Regions from separate parts of the Pseudoalteromonas sp. SWXJ133 genome, predicted to be linked through region 3. Evidence: predicted binding sites of a transcription regulator. Region 3 holds the regulator's gene; each other region holds the start of a gene.

Region 1 (8,226 bases), on a different contig from region 3:
CCTCAAATGCTTCATTTGCTTTGCGCATACCTTTGAGCAACATTTGCGTAAATATTGCTTCAAATTGTGCAGCCGCTTTTTTAAGCGCAGCTTTAGAAGCATCTGTCGATGCGTCGCCACTTGTTAAGGCTTCTTGTCGAAGTGAGTTTAAGTTGCCTAAATCAAAAAAGTTTTGCTTATCGAGGTGGTTCGTTTCCATCGGCTTTTTGACACAAAATGAATAATGCAGTTAAAAATGCAAAAATTGAGCCACTACCAAACAAAACGATAAAGATAAGTATAATAATTTTGAGTTATACCAATTAGCTTAATTAAGTGATCTGTTTTGAGGCAGGAAAACCTTGTTGATAGTAGGCAAAAACTTCGTTGTTTAATTGTTCTCTGCAATTGCGCCTGCGTTGCGATACCTTGTGCACCCATGCGGTCGTAAATGAGAAAAGTTTAACGCAGCTAGCGTCAGTTTTGCCCTCTTCAAAATGATTAAATATATTGCAGATTAGTGTACTATAAATAAAAGAGCCCTATATCTTGTTTGAAAGATATAGGGCTTTAAGTAATACGTAATTTATGTGCCTAAAGATTTAAATAACAACTAGCTGGCCATTAATTGCGCCCGCTTCTTTTAATGCCTCTAAAATAGCCATTAAGTCACCAGGTGCTGCACCCACTTCGTTAATTGCACGCACTAAATCATCTAAGCTCACACCTGGATTAAATACAAATGCCCGCGAGTCATCTTGATTTACATCTATAATACTCTGCTGCGTGACAACAGTATCCCCTGCACCTAGCGGGTTTGGTTGCGTCACATTTTGTTGCTCTGCAATTGTTACTGTTAAGCCGCCGTGAGTAATTGCTGCAGGTTGAAGCTTAACGTTTTTGCCTATAACAATAGTGCCAGTACGCGAATTAACTATTATTTTAGCTGCCATATCAGCTGGCTTAAATTCTAAATTTTCAAGTGTTGATAAATACGATACACGTTGCGAGGCATCTCTGGGGGCAACAACACGAACGGAAACAGAGTCAATTGCTTGCGCGCTATTTGGACCAACCAAATCGTTAATTGTTCTTTCTAAACGTTTAGCCGTTGTAAAATCAGGACGGTTTAAATTAAAGGTAATAAAGTCACCTTGCATAAACGGGCTTTCTACGGTGCGCTCAACAGTTGCGCCATTGGGTATACGACCAACAGTGGGAGTGTTCATAACAACTTTACTACCATCTAAGCCTTCAGCTCCAAAACCACCTACAATTAAGCTACCTTGCGCAATTGCGTACACGTTACCATCTACACCTTTTAAAAAAGTTTGTAATAAAGTACCACCACGTAAGCTGCCTGCACTGCCAATAGAAGAAACAGTTATATCTATTGTTTGCCCTGGTTTTCTAAATGCAGGTAGTTCAGCATGGACTGCAACAGCCGCAACATTTTTAATTTTAGGACTTTGAGTTGAAGGTAATGTGATACCAAAGTTATTCAACATGCCTCTAAAACTTTGTTGAGTATATGAATTTTGTTCGCCAGTACCAGGTAAACCTACTACTAAACCATAGCCTACCAACTGGTTTGAACGTACCCCTTCAACCATAGATACATCTTTTATGCGCTCGGCATTGGCAGTAAACTGCCAGCCTAATAATACAATTAAGCATAAAGTTTTAAAGCTGTTCATGTGACTACCTCTAAAATGGAAACAGCGAACTGCTAAAGAAACGTGTGAGCCAACCAGGACTTTGTGCTTCTTGCGTCTGCCCTTTACCTGAGTATTGAATACGTGCGTTAGCAATACGGTTTGATTCAACCGTATTATCGGCGCTTACGTCTTGAGGGCGAACTAGCCCTTCTAACCGAATAAACTCTTCGCCTGTATTAAGCGTTAGCCACTTTTCGCCACGGATCACTAAGTTTCCGTTTGGTAAAACGCGCATTACGTTAACCGAAATATCACCCACTAAACTGTTTGATTGATTTGATTTTGAGTCACCTTTAAACGACGAGTCACTACCAACACCAAACTGAATGCTATCACCACCTATATTTACAGGTAGACCGCCGAATCCAATAACAGGGTCTAAGCTTGCTTCGGTTTCTTTGTCTGTTTCTGTTTTAGCTGCTTTTGTTGCTTGAGTTGACTCTTGCAATTTAACCGTAATTATATCGCCAGTACGCAGTGCTTTCTTATCAGAATACAAATCGTTTGATGTATGAGTATTAAATAGTGAACCTGTTGCTACCATCGGCTCTAAAATAGGCTCAGGGTACATAGGTGCGTAGTAAGGATCATCCTGTACTATTTCACTATTTTGCGTTGACATACAACCACTTAAAAATAATGTGCCTGCTGCAAATAAAATAATATTACGCATAATTCCCCCCGCACTATTAAAGCTGTTGATTGATGTAACTCATCATTTCGTCAACAGCCGAAATTACTTTTGAGTTCATCTCATAAATACGCTGAGTTTCAATTAAGTTTACCAGCTCTTCAGTTACATTTACGTTTGATGTTTCAAGTGAGCCCTGAATAATGCTACCTAATCCTTCAACGCCTGGGTTACCTTGCACTGGAGCGCCACTTACAGCTGTTTCGGTATATAGGTTTTGACCAATTGGCTCAAGACCCGATGGATTAATAAAGTCACTAATAGTAAGTTGACCAATGACAACGTTGTCGGCTTGGCCTGCAATACGTACAGACACTTCGCCATCTTGAGAAATAGTTATTGACTGAGCGTCTTCAGGAACGTTCATTTCAGGCTGAATAACATAACCTGCTCCCGATGTCACAATTCGACCATCACCATCAGTAGTAAACTGACCATTGCGAGAATAGGCGATATTGCCATCGGGTTGAAGTACTTCAAAAAAACCTTCGCCAGAAATCATCCAATCTAACGAATTTTCAGTGGTCAACATGTTACCTTGCGTAAATTCTTTTTGGTTGGCTACAACTTTAGCACCCGCACCTAACATTAAACCTGAGGGCATTTGGGTATCTTGCGATGAACGGCCACCAGGTTGGTTGATATTTTGATAAAGTAAATCTTCAAAAATGGCACGACTTTTCTTGTATCCAACCGTACTGGCGTTAGCTAAGTTATTTGATATAACCGAGATATCGGTTTGTTGGGCATCAAGCCCAGTTTTGCTGATCCATAATGCTGGGTTCATAATAGAGTCCTCATTTTAAAGTTAAACTATTCTCAACAGCTGATCTTGACGCTCGTCAATTTCTTCGGCTGTTTTCATAAGCTTTACTTGTAATTCAAATTGTCGTTGATGGCTGATCATATCGACCATTTCGTGAACTGGGTTAACATTAGACATCTCCAATGAACCGCTTAATACTTTTACATTGGCTGAGGTTTCAACCGTTTGATTTGGCTTTGGCCTAAATAAACCATCGTTACCTTTTTCAAGTGTGGAATTATTAGCTTCAACTATTTTTAAGCGATCAACTTCTTCTAAAAAGTTAGCTGGCGCGCCTTGTGGTCGTACTTGAATTGCACCATCTTCACTGAATCCGATTTTTTCAATCGGAACAGGTAAGATTATAGGACCACCTTCGCCAATTACTTGACGCCCACCACTGGTAACCAACATACCTTGGGCAGTTATATTAAGCGTACCTACTTTAGTGTAAGCTTCGTTACCTGAGGCGTCTTGCACGCTTAGCCAGGCGTTGTCGCTCATTGCTATGTCTAAATCACGGCCGGTTTGAACAATACCGCCCGATGTCATATCTGAACCAGGGCGTTCTTCCATAGAAAACACCCTTGTTGGTAGACCTTCACCAAATGCTTGCATCGATCGTGCTTGAGCAAAATCAGATTTAAAGCCTGTGGTATTGGCGTTCGCCAAATTATTGGCTTTAAGAGCCATACCCAGCATGCTTTGCTTAGCGCCAGACGCGGCAATATAGACCATTTTATCCATAACATCGACTCACATAAAAATCTCTGCAATAGTAAATGCAATATAGATGCCAGATTAAATTTAATACTATAAAGAAATTATTATGGCGTGGTTTAAATGTGTCTTACCAATCTGCTTAAATTATATAAATACTTATGCCGGCTGGTATTAACTACCCCAACGTTGAATCAGCCAATAAAAAGGCTGCAATTAAGCAGCCTTTAAGGATAAATTAAACAGTTTTAGTTTATCGTATTTGTAAAATACTTTGCTGAATTGTTGAGTTAACTTCAAGCGCACGCGAGTTTGCTTGATAGTTACGCTGTGCAGTGATCAGATCAACTAATTCGCTAGTTAAATTTACGTTTGATTGTTCAAGTGCTGATGAATTTATTTTACCCAGTGAACCAGAACCAGGTTCGCCAGCAATAGGTTCCCCCGATGTTATACTTTCTTTCCAGCTCGTATTACCAACCTGTTCCAAGCCTTGCGAGTTCGCAAAGCGAACCATAGCGACTTGCCCTAAAAAAGTAGAATCGCCATTACTATATGAAGCAACTAGCTTACCATCTGTACCGATATCAATACCTGCTAAACGGCCAACTGTTGCGCCATCTTGATTAAGGGTTTTCACTTCAAAATTACTTGCATATTGAGTTGGTATTTTAGTAACCCCATTAGCCTCATCGCGCCAATTGATAGTGATATCATTTGGAAACGTAGCACCATTGCTTAACAGGTCAGAAAGACCTGGTGTGGCTGATGTAACAGTAAGAGGGTCAAAAGTAGTTCCTGTATTTGCAACACCGTTTGTGCTGAGTGGCTGGCCACTTGCATCGAAGCGAAATGTAGAAATAGGAGTATAAGGTGCGGCAGTTTGCTCTAGGCCATTTTCGTCAAACGACTTACCATCTAGTGTTGTATGTACTTCCCACATATTTTCATCACCTACAACTGGTGGTGTTGCTGGCGCAGGCTTAACAAAGAAAAACTGCAATACGTGCGGCTCACCGAGTGAGTCATACACTGTTGTTGAAGTTGATGAATTATAACTAGCGCTTACACTTGGATCGAACGCAATTGTGGTTGCTTGTTCGCGTGAATCTAAATTAAATGAGTTATATATAGTAGATGTTGCACGCGGTGAACCTGAAGAATCTGGTATTTGCAGAGCAGACGAAGTACTTAAACTAACAGATGTTGTATCACCCGTTGTTGGGTTAACAGGAAACCCTTGAAGAAAATTCCCTTGTGAGTCAACCATATAGTTATCTTTATCAAGTTTGAAGGCCCCCGCACGTGTGTAACTAAAATCTTGCTCTCCAAGCACAGCGCTGGTAGCAAAGTAACCCTCACCAGTAATAGCTAAATCTAATGAATTCTGAGTAAACTGAAGTGAACCCTGATGAAATTGCTGTGCAACCATCGCTGTTCGAACACCATCACCGTTTTTTGTTTTACTTGTACTAAATACTGATGATGCGTACACGTCTGCAAATTCAGCACGTGACTCTTTAAAGCCCGTACTATTTACGTTGGCAATATTATTTGCGGTAACGTCTAAATCTTTTTGTGCGGCAGCAAGGCCGGATAATGCAATGTTAAAGCTCATAATTAACCTCTAATCTATTAAACTTTAGCCTAAAGGCCAACGTGAGAAATATTAAGTATCTATTACGCGATTTCTGCGACATCTGTCAGCCTAACCGCACCTTCTCTAGTGTTAATAATGATGCCGCTTGCACCATTAATATTAACACTTTCAATATTTTTAAAAGTAGCAATAGGCAAACTTGAAAACTCACCGCTAGTACTACCTTCAGCTTTAATTTTATAATCGCCTGGAGGCAGACGCTCACCACCTTCATTTTTTCCATCCCATGAGAAACGGATAGCACCAGCTGATTGTGCGCCTAATTCAATGGATCTCACTAACTGTCCAGATTCATCTTCAATCCGAAGTGTTAAACTCTCAACTGGATTTTCTGCAACAACAGAACCACGCGCTTCTTCAGATTCTTTTAACTCTAAAGTATCAGATTCTAAAAGTGCTTTTTTCCCTACTAATGTAGATGCTTGTAACGCTGAGTTTGAAGTCATTGATGCAGCTAATGTTTCAAAATTAGAATTTAAATTTGAAATACCTTCAGCCATCGTAAAGTTCGTCATTTGCGCAATCATCTGATCGTTATCAGCCGGGTTACTCGGATCTTGAAACGATAATTGTTGCGTTAACAATGAGAAGAAGTCTTCCTGAGTTAATGCATCACTTTTCTCTTCAGTGTCTACTTGCTTATCTTGCCACCGTAAAGAATCTAAATAGGATGTGGTGGATGTACTGATATCGTTGCTCATAGCCTACCCTCTGTTACCTCTGCCCTAACAGCAGTGTTTTACTCAACATTTGTTTAGCTGCATCGGCAACTTGTACATTTGTCTGATACGAACGAGAGGCAGATATCATATTTGCCATCTCTTCAACGACATTTACGTTAGGCTTGTAAATATAACCATTTTCATCAGCACTAGGATGATTCGGGTTATATTCAATTTGTAATGGTTTATTACTTTCAACAATGCCTAACACCTTAACGCCTACAGAAGAACCTTGTGGGTTGCTTGCTGAGGCAGAAGCTTTAGTAAGTTCGGCAGCAAACACTGGTTGCCGCGATCGGTATGTTTTATCCTGAGAAGAACTAACCGTATTCGCATTAGATATATTACTGGCCGTCGTATTTAAGCGCACATTTTGTGCACTCATAGCTGAACCAGCAATATCGAAAACATTATATAAACTCATAATTATTATCCTTGGCTGCCGAGTGCTTTATTCAGACCTTTAAATCTACCAGTTAAAAACTGTAAACTCGCCTGATACTCCATAGCATTCTGTGTATACAAGTTTCGTTCCACCTGTATATCAACAGAGTTACCATCACCTGTATCTGTTTGATTTGGCGTACGAAATAATTCAGAACCACCTACACTTCGAGTTCCTCCGGCAATGTGTTTATCGTTTGTTCTTACCATAGTATTGCCGCCTAACTGGTGAGATTTTGCCGTTTTTAATGCAGTGGCAAAATCAATATCTTTTGCCTTATAGCCAGGCGTATCAGCATTAGCTATATTAGCAGCGAGCACTTCGGCTCTTTGCGAACGGATCAACATAGCATGCGGGTGCACACCAAGCGCTTTATCAAAACTGATAGCCATAGCCACCTCCAAAAAATTGACTTAGCTTAGATAAAGCAAGAAATAAGCCATTAAATTTATTTTTGTTTAAAGCTATTTATCCAAATAATTAAACACAGTGTTAAAAAACTAAATTTAGAGAGATGGGAGGGTTTAGGTATGAGACTTCAGATATTATAGAATGCTTTAATATGGACATATGTAAGATAAAAATATTTAAATTAAATGAACTGCGGAGAGATAATTTCTCTACATCTGAATTCTATCTGTTCGCTAAAAACAAAAAACGACGCTAAGTGCGTCGTTTAAATATAAAAAATTAGAAGGGTAATAAGCTACTAGCATTACTTTTTTTGATAAACAATACCAGGGTTGCACCTAACCATATCAAACTCATCACTTAACCCGCTCATAGATTCCGACGCCCCTAAAAGTAAATAACCTTTAGGGTTTAGTGCTTGAGAGAATTGCGCGATAATTTTAGCTTTTACTTCTGGTGCAAAGTAAATCAGCACATTACGGCAAAATATAATATCGAACTTACCCATAAGTGCGTATGAGTCGAGCAAGTTAAGGTGTCTAAAACTTACTTGTTTTTTTATTGAATCGTTTATCTGAGCCATACCGTTGCCGCTGTCTTTGAAAAACTTTTTACGGCGTTCTGCTGATAAACCTCTTGCCAGTGCTAGAGAGTCATATTCTGCGTGTTTACACATATCAAGCATAGTGTTGGATATATCTGTAGCGACTATTTGTGCCCCCATGCGTAACACACCCGGCGAGCTTGCCTGGAATTCAGCAACCGACATGGCAATTGAATATGGCTCTTGCCCTGAGGAACTTGCTGCAGACCATATTTTTAATGGTCTGTTAAGTCCTTTAAACTCAGGAAAAAATTTAGTTTTTAATAATTCAAACGGATATTGATCTCTAAACCATAACGTTTCATTAGTTGTCATCGCATCAACGACTGCTGCTCTTAATTGACGCTCATGCAGGCCTAATGTTTTATTTACTAGCTGTGACAAAGATTCAACATTAAATCGTTTCATTAATGGCGCCAAACGACTTTTGACTAAGTATTGCTTATTTTCGCCTAATACAATACCGCATTG
Region 2 (8,226 bases), on a different contig from region 3:
CTAAGCCTGTACCTTGAATTTTAGTAGTAAAAAATGGTTCGAAAATCTTATCGCCTTGGCTTAAATCAACACCTGGTCCATTATCGCTCACGCTAATACAAACCATATCTAAATTTTTTAAATCTCTTTGTGCACTTATTTTTACTTTTGCACCACTGCCGATAACTTGAATACTGTTATGCACAAGGTTTTGAATAGCACTAGCTAATGCTGTTTTATTACCAACTATTTGTATATCTGGTTCAGGTAAGCTTATATCCAGCTCACTTTCATTGAGCGCTACCATCGCATCAGCGCCCGCTTTAACTTCAGTCAACAGCTGCTGCATTGAAACTTGCTCTACAACTTGCTGCTCACCACTTTTTGCAAATAACAGCATATCATTTACTTGAGTTTCCAAATCTTTCAAGCGAGACATTAGTTTTGTTTGAAAGTTATCGCGAGATGCTTCCGGTAAGCGTTTAGAACCTAAATTAGCCGCGTAAAGCATAGCGGCTGAGAGCGGCGTACGTACTTGATGTGCCAACGAGGCAACCATTTTCCCAAGCGCACTCAATCGCTGCATATGCGCAACCCGCTTTTGTAAACGGCGGGTTTCGGTCAAATCAGTCATTAAAATAAGTTGCCCAGGCTCTGGTGCTAAAGCAGTAATATCTAGCTTTATTAAGCGTCCGTCTTTTAAAGACACTTCGTGGCCATCATCTTGATGCGGCCTAAAAGAGCGCTGAATAACATTAAACCAGCGTTCGCCTTCAAGTGGTTCACCAAGCATATCAATCGCTATTTGATTCGCTTTAGCAATTAATCCCTTGCCATCAAGTACAACCACACCTGCGGGCATAGTATCAACTAAATGCGAAAGCCAACTTGCTTGCTTACGCAGATCGCTTAATTCACCAATGTACTCCTCTTGGAGTAAACATGGGTTATACTGATTTGCAGAAAAAAACTGTGGTTTTAGCACGCTTGCAAGAGCCATAATCAAATCTCAAATTGATGTAGATACATGTCTAAATGCACGATTTATACCAAAATTTATTTCATATTTTTCATCATGTTACATCAATAATTTGAGCGACATAAAAATGACGCTCGCTAAAAGGAATAATAATGAGTGAGAAAATAAAGTGCCGCTGTCCATGGCTCGATACGAGTAAACCCGACTACGTTATTTACCATGATGAGGAGTGGGGTGTGCCCCTGTATGAGGATACAAAGCTGTTTGAATTTATCACGCTTGAATCTGCGCAAGCAGGTTTAAGCTGGTACACAATTTTAAAAAAACGCAGTGGTTATAAAAAAGCATTTGCTAATTTTAATATAAATAAAGTGGCACAATTCACGCAAGATGACGTGGAAAGATTAATGCTTGATGAGAACATTGTGCGCAATCGCTTAAAAATTGCTGCAACCGTTAACAACGCAAAATGCTTTATAGAAATACAAAAAGAATTTGGAAGCTTTAGTAACTACCAATGGCAGTTTGTGGGCAATAAGCCCCTTATAAGTAATTTAAATAACGTTGAGGACTATCCAGCAATTACAGAGGCATCAACCGCATTTGCTAAAGATTTAAAAAAACGGGGTTTTAAGTTTTTAGGCCCTACAACGGTTTACGCTCATATGCAGGCCTGCGGTATGGTTAACGATCACAGTAATGATTGTTTTAGAAAAGAAGAAATTATTAAGACATTTAGTTAGTCAGTGGGTAAGTGATTAAAAGCTACGCTTTTCACGTGAGCAAGCTCAACGTCTACCGCCAAGGTTTAGATTTTAGGTTATCTTGTAGACGCGAAGCTTGCGTGACGGGCAAAGCCCGTAAGGTAGTTGCTCATTAATGAATAATAAATAACGAAAAGCATTTCACCATTTTCGTACTTCTAATCTCTTGAAAGATTATATTTTTTCATTTTTTCGACTAACGTAGTTCTGCGTACTCCTAATATTTCTGCAGCGCGAGCAACAATATAGTCGTAACGTTCTAGCGCTTGCGTTATTAAGCTTATTTCAAGTTCAGCTAAGTAATCTTTAAGTTCAATACCATCATCAGGTAAAACCCCGCTACCTGCTTGGCTAAAATCAGCTTCAGGTTCACTCTCATAATCACTAAACCCCGAGCTAAAAATATCGTTAAAGGCATCTTTTTCCATTAACTCTTCAGGGTATTGAGGCTCGTATGCCTCAACCTCAATATAACGGTATTTATCAGGTAAATCGGGGATATCAACCACTTTTTCAGGAAACATAATAACCATACGTTCCACTAAATTTGCAAGCTCACGAATATTACCCGGCCAACTATGCTCTTTTAAACTTTCAACAGCGCGTTCAGTAAACTTAGCGGTTGAGCCACTTTGCTCATTAACGCGGCGCATTAACTCTTTTAATAATAACGGTATGTCATCAGCACGCTGAGAAAGAGACGGGCTCTCAATAGGAAATACATTTAAACGATAGTATAAATCTTCGCGAAACGTGCCTTGCTCTATCATAGATTCGAGGTTGCGATGAGTCGCTGCAATAATGCGCACGTCGGCTTGAATTGCCTTTGTACCACCCACACGCTCATAGCTGCGCTCTTGTAATACGCGAAGCAGTTTAACTTGCATTTGCAGTGGCATATCGCCTATTTCATCCAAAAATAGCGTACCACCCTGAGCCAGTTCAAACCGCCCTTTACGAGCAGAAATAGCACCAGTAAATGCACCTTTTTCATGGCCAAATAATTCACTTTCGAGCAACTCACCAGGAATAGCACCACAGTTTACGGGTACAAAAGGCCCCTTAAGACGTTTTGACAATAAGTGTACGTTACGTGCGACTACCTCCTTCCCGGTACCCGACTCACCTAAAATGAGCACATTCGCATCAGTTTTAGCTACTTGCTCAATTAAAAAACGTAAATCTTTAACTGCGGTTGTTTCACCCACAAGGCCATCAAAAGTATTATGCGGTTTATTATGTTTATGCTCATTGGGAAGCATTCGCTGATATTGCTGGCAATCATGTAACAACTGAGTTGTTATATCGTGGCTAAATGGTTCACACACTAAGCCAACAACATTAGCAATACTTAGTAAGGGTTTGAGTGTTTCGCCTATTAATAAAAAAGGAAACGTAGGGTAGCGCTTTATTAAACTTTCATGATCAAGTGATTGCAAAGCACCTAAAATTATAATGCATTCTTTATTTTGGTACTTACTAAATGCTTGTTCAAAATCAGCTTCGGTATGTAATTGCACCGCTTCACCAATAAAAGTAAGTGAGGCATATAATCCTATCGAGCGATTATTATTATTATCTAAAATTAAGATCATTTTTAGCGGCCATTTATTTCACTAATTTATTCTGTTAACCAAATTGTAATCCAGTTGAAATTGTATGCAAGCACTAGTGGCGACTTTTTGACATTAACGCCAAAAAACAGACACTTTAAAATAAATTCCAATACTTTCAGACTACTTCTACAATACAAAATTTATGCTTCACCACCAAATAGTAGTAACAAATAAGCATATAAACTTTTATGGAGCTAACATATGGGGCTAACATATATTCACTTTTTACGATAAGGTTTAACTCTTGGTAGATACCTAGTCCTTAGGTATTTTGTGATTTAGGTTAAGTCTGTAATGTGTAAGACTATGCAAATAGTAAATATACTTAAAGATATAGCTACTTTTGCCGATATAGAGTAGTTAGTTTATATTTTGGAACTAAACTTGCTTAAATTGCTAGATATATTATTAAACTTTTAGGATTAGACATGGCCCATGCATCAATAAATAAATATCGCCAAATAACCGTTAGTAGCGTAAAGGAAATGACGCCATATGAACAAGTTAAACTTGTTTTTGTAAATATCATCGGTAAGTTATCTGCTGCAAAAGGATTTGTTGAACGAAAAGAGTTAGCCAAGAAGGGAGTTGCTATCTCTGATTGCATTACTTTACTGGGTGCTCTACAACAGGTATTAAACTTTGAGAATGATAACGAGATTTCATCTAATCTTGATGCTTTGTACGATTACTGCCAGCGTAATTTATTAGTCGCTAATTTAGAAAATGATATACAAAAGATCGATGAAGTTATTCTTTTAATTAAAGAAATTAAGTCAGGTTGGGAAGAAATTCCTTTCGATCAAAGAGCTCTGTAGTAACTATGTCTTTTACCACAGTAACCGCTGTTCATATTTCCGATAGCGAAACACGCAGGCAGTGCAACGAGCTTTTACTTTTAGCTGATTCAGATATAGATCAAGCGCTAAATGCGCATCACACATTAAACAGCTACTTAAAAAAATCACTTACTGAAGATAAAAACTTTTACTCAGCTGACGAACTTAAATTTTTAATTGATCTTATCCAGCAACTTTCTAATAAGATAGAAAGTGAAAAGCGGCATATAGCGACTAAAATAATCAGTAAGCAAAAAAGTAAAAATGCAGTAAAAAAGTATAAATCTCATTTTTAAAAATGCCTTTAGTTAACTTACATATCCACTTTATTTTAGTAATACGGCACTTTTACAATACTCCCACTACGTAAATTTGCTTAACGCATAACAAATCAGTCAAATATAAACTTTGGCTGATTTGTTATCGCTTAGAGTTAAATCTTCACCGCCAACTGCATAGTCTAAATAATCTACGTCTCATTATTACGATATGAAGCAAGCTATCTAGATAATGTTATACATTTGAGTTATATCAACTCAGTTAATTAAGTAGTCAATCTTGAGGTAAGAAAACTGCGTCGATAACAAGGCAAGAATCTCGTTATTTAGTTGCTCTATATCAGAAATTTCTAACGCAGTTAGCGCCCGGTCAATCCCCCTAATTGATTAAGTATTATTGCGGATTGATATTATATCAATCTGCTTGTATGAAGGGTCTATTTAAGGATAAGAAAATCCCGCTAGAACTAGAAAAAATTATTGCATCTGGTTGTTCTAAAAAATTTTTCAACGACGCTATAGAGTGATCTAATTCGTTAAATGACTCAAATATTTATACAGGTTGATCTCAACCTTCTCTCTTGAATAGAATCGCCAGTTTCTGCTCTCATACACGTGGATATAATAATTTTCCGCAAGTAGGTGGGTTGTTTTTTTATCTTGGAGTAGTCATGCATATAATAGGACGCATCTTGGTATTGTTTTAATTAGAATTAGCATTCGTTTTTTGGACTAATAGCTTTTAGTTAGCTATGCAGGTAGGTTTTTCTAGTGATGAGGTCAAAGTAACAAGTTAGAAGAGTACCTATTACTTTACTTGACCTCAAATTTATAATTTTATCCAGCTTAACTTGATTGTTTAACTACACCAGGGAGATTAGCTAATTGTTGTGTTAAATAACTACCTGTTGCGTTCATATTTGCCACAAGTAAATCCATGGCATTATATTGGCTTAATAAGCGACTTTCATAAGCAGCCATGCGTAAAGTAAAGTCTTCAGCATCCTCGCCTAGTTTATCTATTTGCGCTTCTCGCCCATCTATACGTGTCTCAATTATTCCACCTGAGGCCGTATAACCTTTAATAACCGTATCTAGTTTGGCAACGAAACCATCGTCTTCGTTTTCGCCAACAAAAAAGGTCATTATTGCTGCGGGGTCATCTTCAACAGCCTTTTTTAGCACATCGTCATCAATACTTAACTTGCCTGAGCGCTCAGTTCTAATACCGTAATTTGATAAAAAGTCAGTATTCCCATTTCCTGTACTAAATTCAGAGGTAAGTAATGCTCTAACTTGGTTCACTGAACCTCGCAGCAATGAGTCACCCGCTAATGCACCCACTCCATTTTCAGCAGATGAACTACCTAATTGTGCAGATAAATCAATAAACGCGTTAAATTTCTCTACAAATGATTTTAATCCTGCCGCTATATTATTATTATTTTCGGTTATTTTAGCCTTACTTAAATCATCACTAACGCCATGTGTTTTTTTAGCTGTAATGGTTACGCCGTCAATAACACCGGCAAATTCATTAGTACTACTCGTTGCAACTAAAGTCCCATCAATTGTTATTGATGCATCAGTGGCTTTAATTGTTTCATTTAAATTTTTGGCATAGGTAGGTGAAGCTGGATCGCTATCAAATGCTAAGCGCGATAAACCTGCATTGTCGGTATTGTTAGCATCGCTTACATCATCTACAACAATTTTAATTGCATTTGCTTCGCCAGTTTCTTTACTTGATAGTACTAAATGCTGGCCTGAGTTATCAGTAATAATAGTTGCGTTCACTGAGTCATTGTCATTAGAGTCATTAATAGCATCGCGAATATCAGCCAGAGTCGCTGTATCAGAAACATCGATGTTAAAATTATTGCTACCCGAACTAATAGTGAGTTTACCTTCACCAACAGCAGCATCTGCGCCAATAGCTTCTGACACTAATTTATGGTTTTCTGCTAAGTTGTTAACTTTTATAGAGTAGTTATTAGTTTGTGCATTTTTTTCAGAACTAAGAGAAACAAAATCGTCACTTCCGCTAATGGTGCGTTTTTGAAAATTATCAACATCCCCCAACGACTCTAATGAAGTGTTAAGTTCTTCTAATGACGATTTAAGCGCACCAACAGCTGATATATCAGTGGTATGAGTTGCTTGCTGGCGAGTAATTCGTGCTTGGTAAGGCGCTTTTTCGGCATTAACTAAAGCATCTACAATTTCGCTAACCTGTAAACCCGAACCGATACCTGTAAATGAAATAGCCATAATACACTTCCTCTTTAATTGCTAACTAAACCTTAAAATCAACCAACACACCAGTAGCTTCGGCTAGCTTAGACACAATGCCTAACACCTCTTCAGACGGGTACTGCTTGACTAAATCACCACTTTCTTTGTCAATTACTTTAATAACATTTCTACCTGAATCTTCATCAACTTTAAATTGAATACTACGATTCATTTCACCCATAAAGTTTTGCAATTGTTGCGCCACTTTTTCTAGCTTGTCGGGTGATAATTCGGCATTACTTGAGCTTTCGTTTACTTTTAACTCTGAGGAGTATGTATTTGCATTGGCTAACTGAGCTTGATTTTGTAGTGCGGAGGAAGGCGTGTTGGTTTTCTCGCCTTGTAAAGCAAGCATATTGTTTAACTGTAAGCTTTGAGTTTCCATAATTCGCTCCTAGTTTAAAGCGATAATTTATTAACTAATACAACAAAGGAAGGGAGACCCTTCCTTGTTATATTTAGTATAGAGCTTATTTAAAAATTAACCTAATAAGCTTAGTGCTGCTTGTGGCAACTGGTTAGACTGAGCTAAAATTGTTGTACCCGCTTGTTGCATGATTTGGTTTTTAGTCAGTTTAGCTGTTTCTGCAGCATAGTCAGTATCTTCGATACGACTTCTTGATGCTGATACGTTTTCAGAAACGTTTGCTAAGTTACTAATTGTATGGCCAAAACGGTTTTGCACCGCACCCAAATCAGCTCGTTGCGCATCAATTTGTGCCAATGCCGCATCAATCGTTTGAATTGCATTTTGAGCACCTTCACTCGTAGTGCCTGAAATATCAATATCTTCAACAGATACTAACTTACTTGAGCCACCCGTTGCTCCAATTGCAGCCGCGCCAGCTCCTAGTATCTCATTCACTGATGCTCCAGAAATACCAATTTTATTCGAAGATGATAACTCTAAAGTAGATGAAACAGCCTGACTACCAGCAGCAGTACCGCCTCCTAATGATGCAGTACCTGCTGTAGCAATAAGCTCAATACCATTAACACCCGTTGCCTTAATCGTTAAATCACCGCCTGATTCAACAACATCATATCCATCTGCTACCATAGCTTCAGCTAAACGTGCAGCATCACCACCAAACTCAGCAAGCTTATAAGTGTCTTCACCTATATTTAAATCACCTACATCAGAAGAACTCAAACCCTCTAACGTAGTGCTTAACTCTGACGTTGCCGTCACGCCAGCTGCTGCTGTATTTATTTTAACAGCAATATCTTCAGCACCATCGCCTGCTGTAACCGAAACGCCTTTACCGTTAATATTAAGCGTGGCATCAGCAGTAGTCGCATTTTGTAATGCTAATGTAGTATCACCAGCAGTACCTAAAACACCGCCCGCTCCAGTTATAACATTTGCACCAATCGCATCAGCTGAAACATCACGTAGGCTTACGTTAATTGTTTCGTTCGCGTTTGAGCCCACTTGGAACTGTTTAGTACCAAACGAGCCATCTAACAAGCTAG
Region 3 (8,226 bases):
GGTGGGTTAATTATTGTATCTATGCGTGCAAAAAACCAAGATGACCCATTTGTCTCAGAAGCCTGCGACGACGTCCCTAACGATGTACCTACGAAAAAAGCGGTATTTTGGTTAGTTGTCGGCATGATACTCCTACCTGTTAGCTCTCATTTTTTAATAGGTTCGGCTGTAGATATTGCTAAATACTTCGGCTTAAGCGACTTAGTCATTGGCTTAACAATTATTGCCATCGGTACTAGTTTGCCTGAACTTGCCGCTTCGGTTGCAGGTGTACTTAAAAATGAAGATGATTTAGCACTAGGTAATATTGTTGGCTCAAACATATTTAATATTCTAGCGGTATTACCACTTGCCGGTATTATTAACCCTTCTGCCATTGACCCATCATTAGTAAGCCGAGACGTATTAATTATGATTGGCGCAACACTTGCTCTTATTATTATGTCATTGAACTTTAGAGGCACCCAACGTATCAATAGAGTAGAAGGCGGCTTATTGCTAATAGCGTTTTTGGGTTACCAAGGGTATATTTTTAGTCAAGTAGGGTAAATAATGGCAACGCTAAATTTTATTGAACAAGGCCTTCGCGTTTTAGATGTTGAACGCCAAGCACTTAGTGATATTGCACAATATGTAGATGAGAATTTTCATAACGCATGCCAATTAATGTACGACTGTGAAGGCCGTATTATTGTCATTGGTATGGGTAAATCAGGTCATATTGGCAATAAAATAGCAGCAACCCTTGCAAGCACTGGCAGTCCTGCATTTTTTGTTCACCCTGGTGAAGCAAGTCATGGTGATTTAGGTATGATCACTAAAAATGACGTGGTTATGCTTATTTCTAATTCAGGTGAGACCAGCGAAGTTTTAAATATCATTCCCGTTTTAAAACGACTTGGTGCCAAAATGATATCGATGACTGGCAATACGCAATCAACCATGGCGACCCTTGCTAATGTGCATGTGTGCATTAAAGTAGAAAAAGAAGCCTGCTCATTGGGACTAGCTCCTACATCAAGTACCACTGCAACACTTGCGATGGGCGATGCCATGGCAGTTGCATTATTAGAAGCTCGCGGCTTTACTGCTGATGACTTCGCGTTATCTCACCCAGGTGGTAGTTTAGGTAAGCGCTTATTACTCACTTTAAAAGATGTTATGCACGGCGGCGTAAATACACCTATTATTAGCGTTTCACAAACAGTTAAAGACGCCCTTATTGAAATGTCTGCTAAAGGGTTAGGCATGACAGCCATTGTTGATGATAATCAGCAATTAGTAGGCCTATTTACCGATGGCGATTTACGTCGTATTTTAGAGCAAAGAATTGATATTCATACAACACAAATAGATGTTGTTATGACTAAGTCATGTACTACGGCTACGCAAGATATTTTAGCCGCTGAAGCGCTTAATATTATGGAACACAAACGTATAAATGGCTTAATCGTTGTCAATGAGCTAAATCAGCCTATTGGCGCATTGAACATGCAAGACCTATTAAAAGCAGGAGTGTTATAAATGCAATTTGAAGAACTCTATCAACCGCTGAGCGATGATGCAAAAGCACGCGCTAAAAAAGTAAAGCTACTTATATGCGATATTGATGGTGTATTTTCTGATGGCCGTATTTATCTTGGTAATCAAGGTGAAGAGCTAAAAGCATTTAATACAAAAGATGGTTTTGGCATTAAAGCGCTTATAAACAGTGGCTTTGAAGTTGCTGTAATTACTGGTCGTCATTCACAAATAGTGCAACAACGTATGAGCAGCTTAACCGTACAGCATATTTATCAAGGCCAAGAAAATAAGCTCATTGCCTATCAAGAGCTAAAAGATAAACTCAACCTTAGTGATGAACAAATTGCTTATATCGGTGATGATGGTCCTGACATGCCCGTTATGGAATTCGTCGGCTTTGCTGTTGCAGTAAATGATGCCCATCCACTTATTAAACGTTTATCACACTATGTAACGCAAATGCCTGGCGGCTTTGGCGCAGTGAGAGAGCTTACCGACCTGCTCATGCTTGAAAATGGTAAAGCATTAACTACACAAGGCACTAGTTCATGAATGCAGCGCGCATAATATTAAGCGTTTTATTCATTAGCTGTATGGTTTGGCTTTGGTACCCTTATTTTACACAAACTAATGTTGCACCTCAGGCTGAGCCTGAAGTTATTGCAAAACCTGACTACATAGCTATTGAACTCAAACAAACAGCCTATGACGAGCAAGGTAAAATTAGCCACAAAGTCACTGCTGCTAAAATGGAGCTATATCAGCAATTAGGTTTTACATTTTTTGAAAAACCCATTTTTACTTTATATAACGAAAAGCAAACGTGGCAAATAAATGCAGACGAAGCAACATTATACGAAGACAAGCAATTAATTTTAGAAGGTAATGTGGTTGCCAAAAACTTAACCGATAACGCCATGATAGACAAAATCAATGCTGATAATATTCAGGTAGATATAAAGCTATTAACAATGCGTTCGGAGCAACCCGTTATCATCACCGGACCCAATTTAAAAATCACTGGTAAAGGCCTAGAAGCCGACTTAAAAACCGAAGTGATAAAACTAATTAACCATACGCGAACCATATATTATGACCAATAAAATATTAAAATCACTTATTATTCCTACACTTATACTAGCGTTTAATAGTAGTGCTGCAGAGCAAAACTCGCAACCTGCTGCAAATCAAATTTCAATAAGCGCCGATAAGCAAGAAGGCCAATTAAAAGCTAACGTGGGTATTTTTGAGAAAAACGTTGAGATTATTCACGGTAATCGCCGAATTACAGCAGACCGCCTCGAAGTACATAAGCGCGATGAACTTGGTGATAACCAGCAACTATTAATTGCCACGGGTAGCCCTGCTCGCTTTGAAGAGAAGCAATCAGATGGCACAACTATGAGCGCCAGTGCAGACGAAGTTCGTTACGATGTATCTAAACGTTTTTTAACGCTCGTTGGTAATGCAGAAGTATCGCAAGCAGGACAAAAAATTAATGCTAAAAGTATTACCTACGATATAGAACAACAGTTAATCAGTGCCGAAAAAGATGAAAACTCAACTGACCGCGTTCACACTATTTTAGTGCCTATCGAAACTAAAAAAAGTAAAAAAGACGATAAAGGTCAGCCATGAGTACATTAAAAGCAGAACTATTAGCAAAGAGCTATAAAGGTCGTGAAGTTGTCAAAAACGTCGGCCTTGAAGTCAAAGCAGGCAGTATTGTTGGTTTACTTGGTCCTAACGGCGCAGGTAAAACCACCACGTTTTATATGATTGTGGGACTTGTACCTAGCGACAAAGGTAAAATTTCTATCGATGATAACGATATTACTCTTTTACCTATGCATAGTCGTGCTAGATTAGGCATTGGCTACTTACCACAAGAGTCTTCAATTTTTAGAAAACTGACTGTTTATCAAAACTTAATGGCAATTTTAGAAACACGCAAAGAGTTAAATAAGCAAGCCCGAGAAGACACGCTCGATAAATTATTAGATGAATTTAGCATACAACACATTCGTGATAGCCAAGGTATGGCATTATCGGGTGGCGAACGTCGCCGCGTGGAAATAGCACGTGCGCTGGCAGCCGATCCTAAATTTATATTATTGGATGAACCATTTGCAGGTGTTGACCCGATTTCGGTATTAGATATAAAGAAAATAATAGAACATCTCAAAAATCGTGGGATTGGTGTATTGATTACCGATCATAACGTAAGAGAAACCCTTGATGTTTGTGAAAAAGCCTACATTGTTTCTCATGGGGAGCTGATTGCATCAGGTACTCCAGAACACGTATTAAATGATAAAACAGTACGCGATGTTTACTTAGGCGAGCAATTTAGGCTGTAACATTTACGCCATGTCTTTAAGCATCTGCTAGTATTAATTATAACAACATAAAAGGATTGTTAGAGATACATGAGGCAATCACTACAGCTGCGCATGGGCCAGCAACTTACAATGACTCCACAGCTGCAACAAGCTATTCGTTTGTTGCAACTCAGTACATTGGATCTCCAGCAAGAAATACAAGAAGCTCTCGACAGCAACCCGCTATTAGAGGTTGAAGAGGCAGATTATTCAGAAGACGCTGCAGGTAAAAACGAGCAAAAAGCTGATACCGATGACATAACTGTTAGCGCATCTGCCGATGATGCTCCAAGCGAATATGAACAAGATAGTGGTGAAGCACTTGCAAAAGACACGCTAAGTGACGACATGGCTATGGATGTTAGCTGGGATGAGTACATGAGTGCCGCCCCTGCAGCATCATCAGGTCCAATGCCTGAAGACGAGTCAATATACCAAGGCGCCTCTACTGAAACGCTCCATGAGTATTTAATGTGGCAGTTACAACTAACGCCATTTAGCCCTACAGACGAAGCTATTGCTATTGCGATTGTAGAAGCCGTCGATGATTCAGGTATTTTAACACTAAGCTGCGAAGAGATTTTAGAAAGCTTTAATCAAGAAAACGAAGATGATAACGAAGTCGAACTTGATGAAATTGAAGCTGTATTAAAACGCATCCAACTGTTTGATCCTGTCGGTATTGCTGCGCGTAGTTTACAAGAGTGTTTGTGTATTCAGCTTAACCAGTTTGACAAAGAAACACCTTACATTAATGAAACAAAAATGATTTTAACCGAGCATATTGATTTATTAGCTGCTCGTGACTATCGTACATTAATGAAGAAAACTAAGCTCAAAGAAGAAGAGCTTAAAGAAGTAATGACATTAATACATACTCTTAGCCCTAAACCTGCAGATACTATTGTAAGAGAAGAATCTGAGTATGTTATTCCTGATGTGTCAGTTAAAAAAATAAAAGGCCGCTGGGTTGTTGAACTAAACCCAGATAGCATGCCTAAAATTCGTGTTAATAGCCAATACGCAGCAATGTCTCGCACTGTAAAATCCAGTGGTGACAGCCAGTTTATTCGCTCGCATTTACAAGAAGCTAAATGGTTTATTAAAAGCTTAGAAAGTAGAAATGACACGCTATTAAAAGTAACCAATTGCATTGTTAAGCAACAACAAGGCTTTTTTGAACACGGCCCTGAAGCCATGAAACCAATGGTTTTAAATGATGTTGCTGAAATGGTAGAAATGCACGAATCAACGATTTCGCGCGTAACAACCCAAAAGTATATGCACACACCCCGTGGTATATTTGAGCTAAAATACTTTTTCTCAAGCCATGTAAGCACCGAAAACGGTGGTGAATGTTCATCTACGGCTATACGTGCTCTTATCCGAAAATTAATCGCTGCAGAAAACTCAGTAAAACCATTGAGTGATAGCAAAATAGCGGATATATTGGCTGAGCAAGGAATTAAAGTAGCGAGACGCACAATCGCAAAATATCGCGAATCTCTGTCTATTCCACCGTCAAATCAACGTAAAAGTTTGATTTAAGACGCTAAACTAAGAGGGTAATGCTTATGCAACTAAACTTAACTGGTCGCCACGTAGAATTAACCGATTCACTAAGAGACTATATTAATACTAAATTTGCGAAGCTAGAAAGACACTCTGATCATATTAATAATGTTCATGTCATTCTCGATGTAGAAAAATTAAACCAAAAAGCAGAAGCCACGATACACGTAAGCGGTGCTGAGCTATTTGCCTCTACAGAACATCAAGATATGTATGCCGCCATTGACTCGTTGATCGACAAGCTCGATCGACAAGTAATTAAACACAAAGAGAAGCTTGCTCGACACTAATATGATGAAATTAAGCTCACTTATATGCCAGGACTGCAGCAAAGCTGCGGTCCTTTTTAATAGCAAAAAAAGAATTTTAGAGTTCATTAGCGAACTTGCTCACGACAAACTTCCGTACCTACCGCAACAAGATATTCTTAATGCTTTAATGAGCAGAGAAAAATTGGGTAGTACAGGTATAGGGCGTGGCATTGCCATTCCTCATGGAAGAATGAGCGGTGCAGAAGAGCCTTTGGCTTTAGTACTCGTTAGCGAAACTCCAATAAATTTTGATGCGATCGATAATCGCCCTGTTGATATTTTCGTCGCACTCATCGTACCAGATGGCGATAACCAGCAGCACTTAAAGACTCTAGCAACCATTGCTGATAAACTAAACAACAAAGATTTTTGTAAACAGTTACGCAGTGCAAAATCAGATACTGAGCTTTACCAAGTTATTGTCAATCAATCATAGTTTTATAAAGGGTGTTAAATGGAGTTAATTATCATAAGCGGCCGTTCTGGTTCTGGAAAGTCGGTTGCTTTACGCGTTGTAGAAGATTTAGGTTATTATTGCGTAGATAATATTCCAGTTAACTTGCTTCCTTCATTAGTTCGCAGTGTGTCTGATAGCTACGATAAAATTGCTGTTAGCATTGATGTGCGTAACATCCCTAAACAACAAGATGAATTTAACGATATTCTTGAATACTTGCCAGGCTTTGCAAACCCTACGTTATTTTATTTAGATAGCGACGATCAAACATTGATCAAACGTTTTTCTGAAACTCGTAGATTACACCCACTATCAATTGACTCGTTGCCTCTTGATTTAGCCATCAAAAAAGAAAAAGAATTACTTGATGTATTAATCACTCGCGCCGACTTTATGATAGACACGACTGATTTGAGTGTTCATCAACTTGCTGAATCTATTCGTGAAAAGATTTTAGGTAAAAAAGATAAGCAACTGATTGTCACGTTTGAATCATTTGGTTTTAAATACGGCATACCAAAAGAAGCCGACTATGTATTTGATGCACGCTTTTTACCAAATCCACATTGGGAACCTGAATTAAAACCTTTAAATGGGTTAGATCAACCCGTTAAAGATTATTTGGCCAATCACAGCATTGTGCAAAAATTCACATGGCAAATTCAAACATTTGTACAAACGTGGTTACCGCACTTAGAGCGAAATAACCGCAGTTATTTAACTATTGCTATTGGGTGTACAGGCGGACAACATCGCTCTGTATATTTAGCGCAAACCATCGGTGAAAGTTTTGCAATGACACATCCCAATGTAAAAATTCGCCATCGCGAACAAGAAAAATAATATAGCGGAATAAGAACCTGTTCAGCTTAGGTAGAGTAAATTATGCATTGTGAAGACACTTTTTTAATAAAAAATAAATTAGGATTACACGCCAGAGCTGCTACCGTGCTTGCCCAGTTGGCAGTGCAGTTTGATGCTACAATTACATTATTTCAAGACGACAAAGAAGCGGCAGGCGATAGCGTACTTGCACTAATGTTACTTGAAAGTAGCCAAGGCAAAGAAGTAAAAGTTGTATGCAAAGGCCCCGATTCTGAGCAAGCTTTGCATGCTGTTGGAGAATTAATAGCACAACGTTTTAATGAACAAGAATAAACAGTTATAAGAATAATACTCGCATTACAAATGCCTCGACTAAAACAGATATATAAAATAAATACGGTTAGTGACGCCAGTTAACTCACCTCTCCCCATAAAGTAACATAAGAATTTATAAAGGACGCCAATGCCTGAAGCTTTTGAACAAGATTACCCGCTACAACAACTAAAGCAGGTGACTAAGTCACTCAATAGTGGTCAATTTGTTCAAGTTAGGCGCATGCTCGCAAAAACAGCTCCTTGTGATACCGCATTATTATTAGAATCATCACCGCATAAAATTCGCCGACTCCTTTGGCAGTTGGTTGATCCTGATGTGCAAGGTGATGTTCTTGAAGAACTATCTGAAGATGTTCGTTTAGGCATTATTGCCCAGATGGAACCTAAGCATATTGCAGCCGCAACAGAAGATATGGGCCACGATGACTTAGGTGAAGTATTACGTAGTCTACCAGACACCGTCTACAAAGACGTTGTTAGCGCGATGGACATTCAAGACCGTGAACGTGCAACACAAGCACTTTCGTATCAAGAGCGCTCTGCAGGCGCGCTAATGAACACCGATACGGTGACCATCCGCCCTGACGTAACACTCGATGTTGTACTTAGGTATATTAGGCTACGTGGCGAGTTACCAGAAGGTACCGATGATTTATACGTTGTTGATAAGCATAACTGCTTTATAGGCGCTTTATCGCTGAGTACATTATTAACTAACCCGCCAGAAAAAATTGTTCGCGATTTAATGGATGAAGATTGTGAATCCATTCCAATCTCAATGGATGAAAGTGAAGTCGCGCAATTATTTGAACGTCATAAT

Evidence for each region. The regulator sigma-54, encoded in region 3, starts transcription at its own class of promoters, with help from an activator protein. The targets are predictions, from matches to a motif close to GTTGGCACGNNNNTNGNNT.
Region 1: the regulator sigma-54 is predicted to act here: its motif matches at 3,976-3,994, upstream of I6F40_RS09510 (flagellar basal body rod protein FlgF).
Region 2: the regulator sigma-54 is predicted to act here: its motif matches at 3,710-3,728, upstream of fliS (flagellar export chaperone FliS).

The regions. Positions count from the first base shown of each region.
Region 1 is NZ_JADYXJ010000010.1:8,629-16,854, reverse strand. It holds gene flgJ (flagellar assembly peptidoglycan hydrolase FlgJ) at 1-199, opposite strand, end outside; gene I6F40_RS09525 (flagellar basal body P-ring protein FlgI) at 582-1,676, opposite strand; gene flgH (flagellar basal body L-ring protein FlgH) at 1,687-2,370, opposite strand; gene flgG (flagellar basal-body rod protein FlgG) at 2,387-3,175, opposite strand; gene I6F40_RS09510 (flagellar basal body rod protein FlgF) at 3,197-3,940, opposite strand; gene flgE (flagellar hook protein FlgE) at 4,167-5,531, opposite strand; gene I6F40_RS09500 (flagellar hook assembly protein FlgD) at 5,594-6,274, opposite strand; gene flgC (flagellar basal body rod protein FlgC) at 6,288-6,719, opposite strand; gene flgB (flagellar basal body rod protein FlgB) at 6,725-7,132, opposite strand; gene I6F40_RS09485 (CheR family methyltransferase) at 7,456-8,226, opposite strand, start outside.
Region 2 is NZ_JADYXJ010000010.1:23,249-31,474, reverse strand. It holds gene I6F40_RS09585 (sensor histidine kinase) at 1-979, opposite strand, end outside; gene I6F40_RS09580 (DNA-3-methyladenine glycosylase I) at 1,111-1,701, shown strand; gene I6F40_RS09575 (sigma-54 dependent transcriptional regulator) at 1,881-3,317, opposite strand; gene fliS (flagellar export chaperone FliS) at 3,767-4,156, shown strand; gene I6F40_RS09565 (hypothetical protein) at 4,162-4,473, shown strand; gene fliD (flagellar filament capping protein FliD) at 5,302-6,726, opposite strand; gene I6F40_RS09555 (flagellar protein FlaG) at 6,752-7,135, opposite strand; gene I6F40_RS09550 (flagellin) at 7,232-8,226, opposite strand, start outside.
Region 3 is NZ_JADYXJ010000003.1:113,374-121,599, forward strand. It holds gene I6F40_RS03400 (calcium/sodium antiporter) at 1-549, shown strand, start outside; gene I6F40_RS03405 (KpsF/GutQ family sugar-phosphate isomerase) at 553-1,524, shown strand; gene kdsC (3-deoxy-manno-octulosonate-8-phosphatase KdsC) at 1,525-2,076, shown strand; gene lptC (LPS export ABC transporter periplasmic protein LptC) at 2,073-2,627, shown strand; gene lptA (lipopolysaccharide transport periplasmic protein LptA) at 2,617-3,162, shown strand; gene lptB (LPS export ABC transporter ATP-binding protein) at 3,159-3,884, shown strand; gene I6F40_RS03430 (RNA polymerase factor sigma-54) at 3,954-5,453, shown strand; gene hpf (ribosome hibernation promoting factor) at 5,480-5,767, shown strand; gene ptsN (PTS IIA-like nitrogen regulatory protein PtsN) at 5,772-6,224, shown strand; gene rapZ (RNase adapter RapZ) at 6,243-7,088, shown strand; gene I6F40_RS03450 (HPr family phosphocarrier protein) at 7,131-7,403, shown strand; gene mgtE (magnesium transporter) at 7,534-8,226, shown strand, end outside.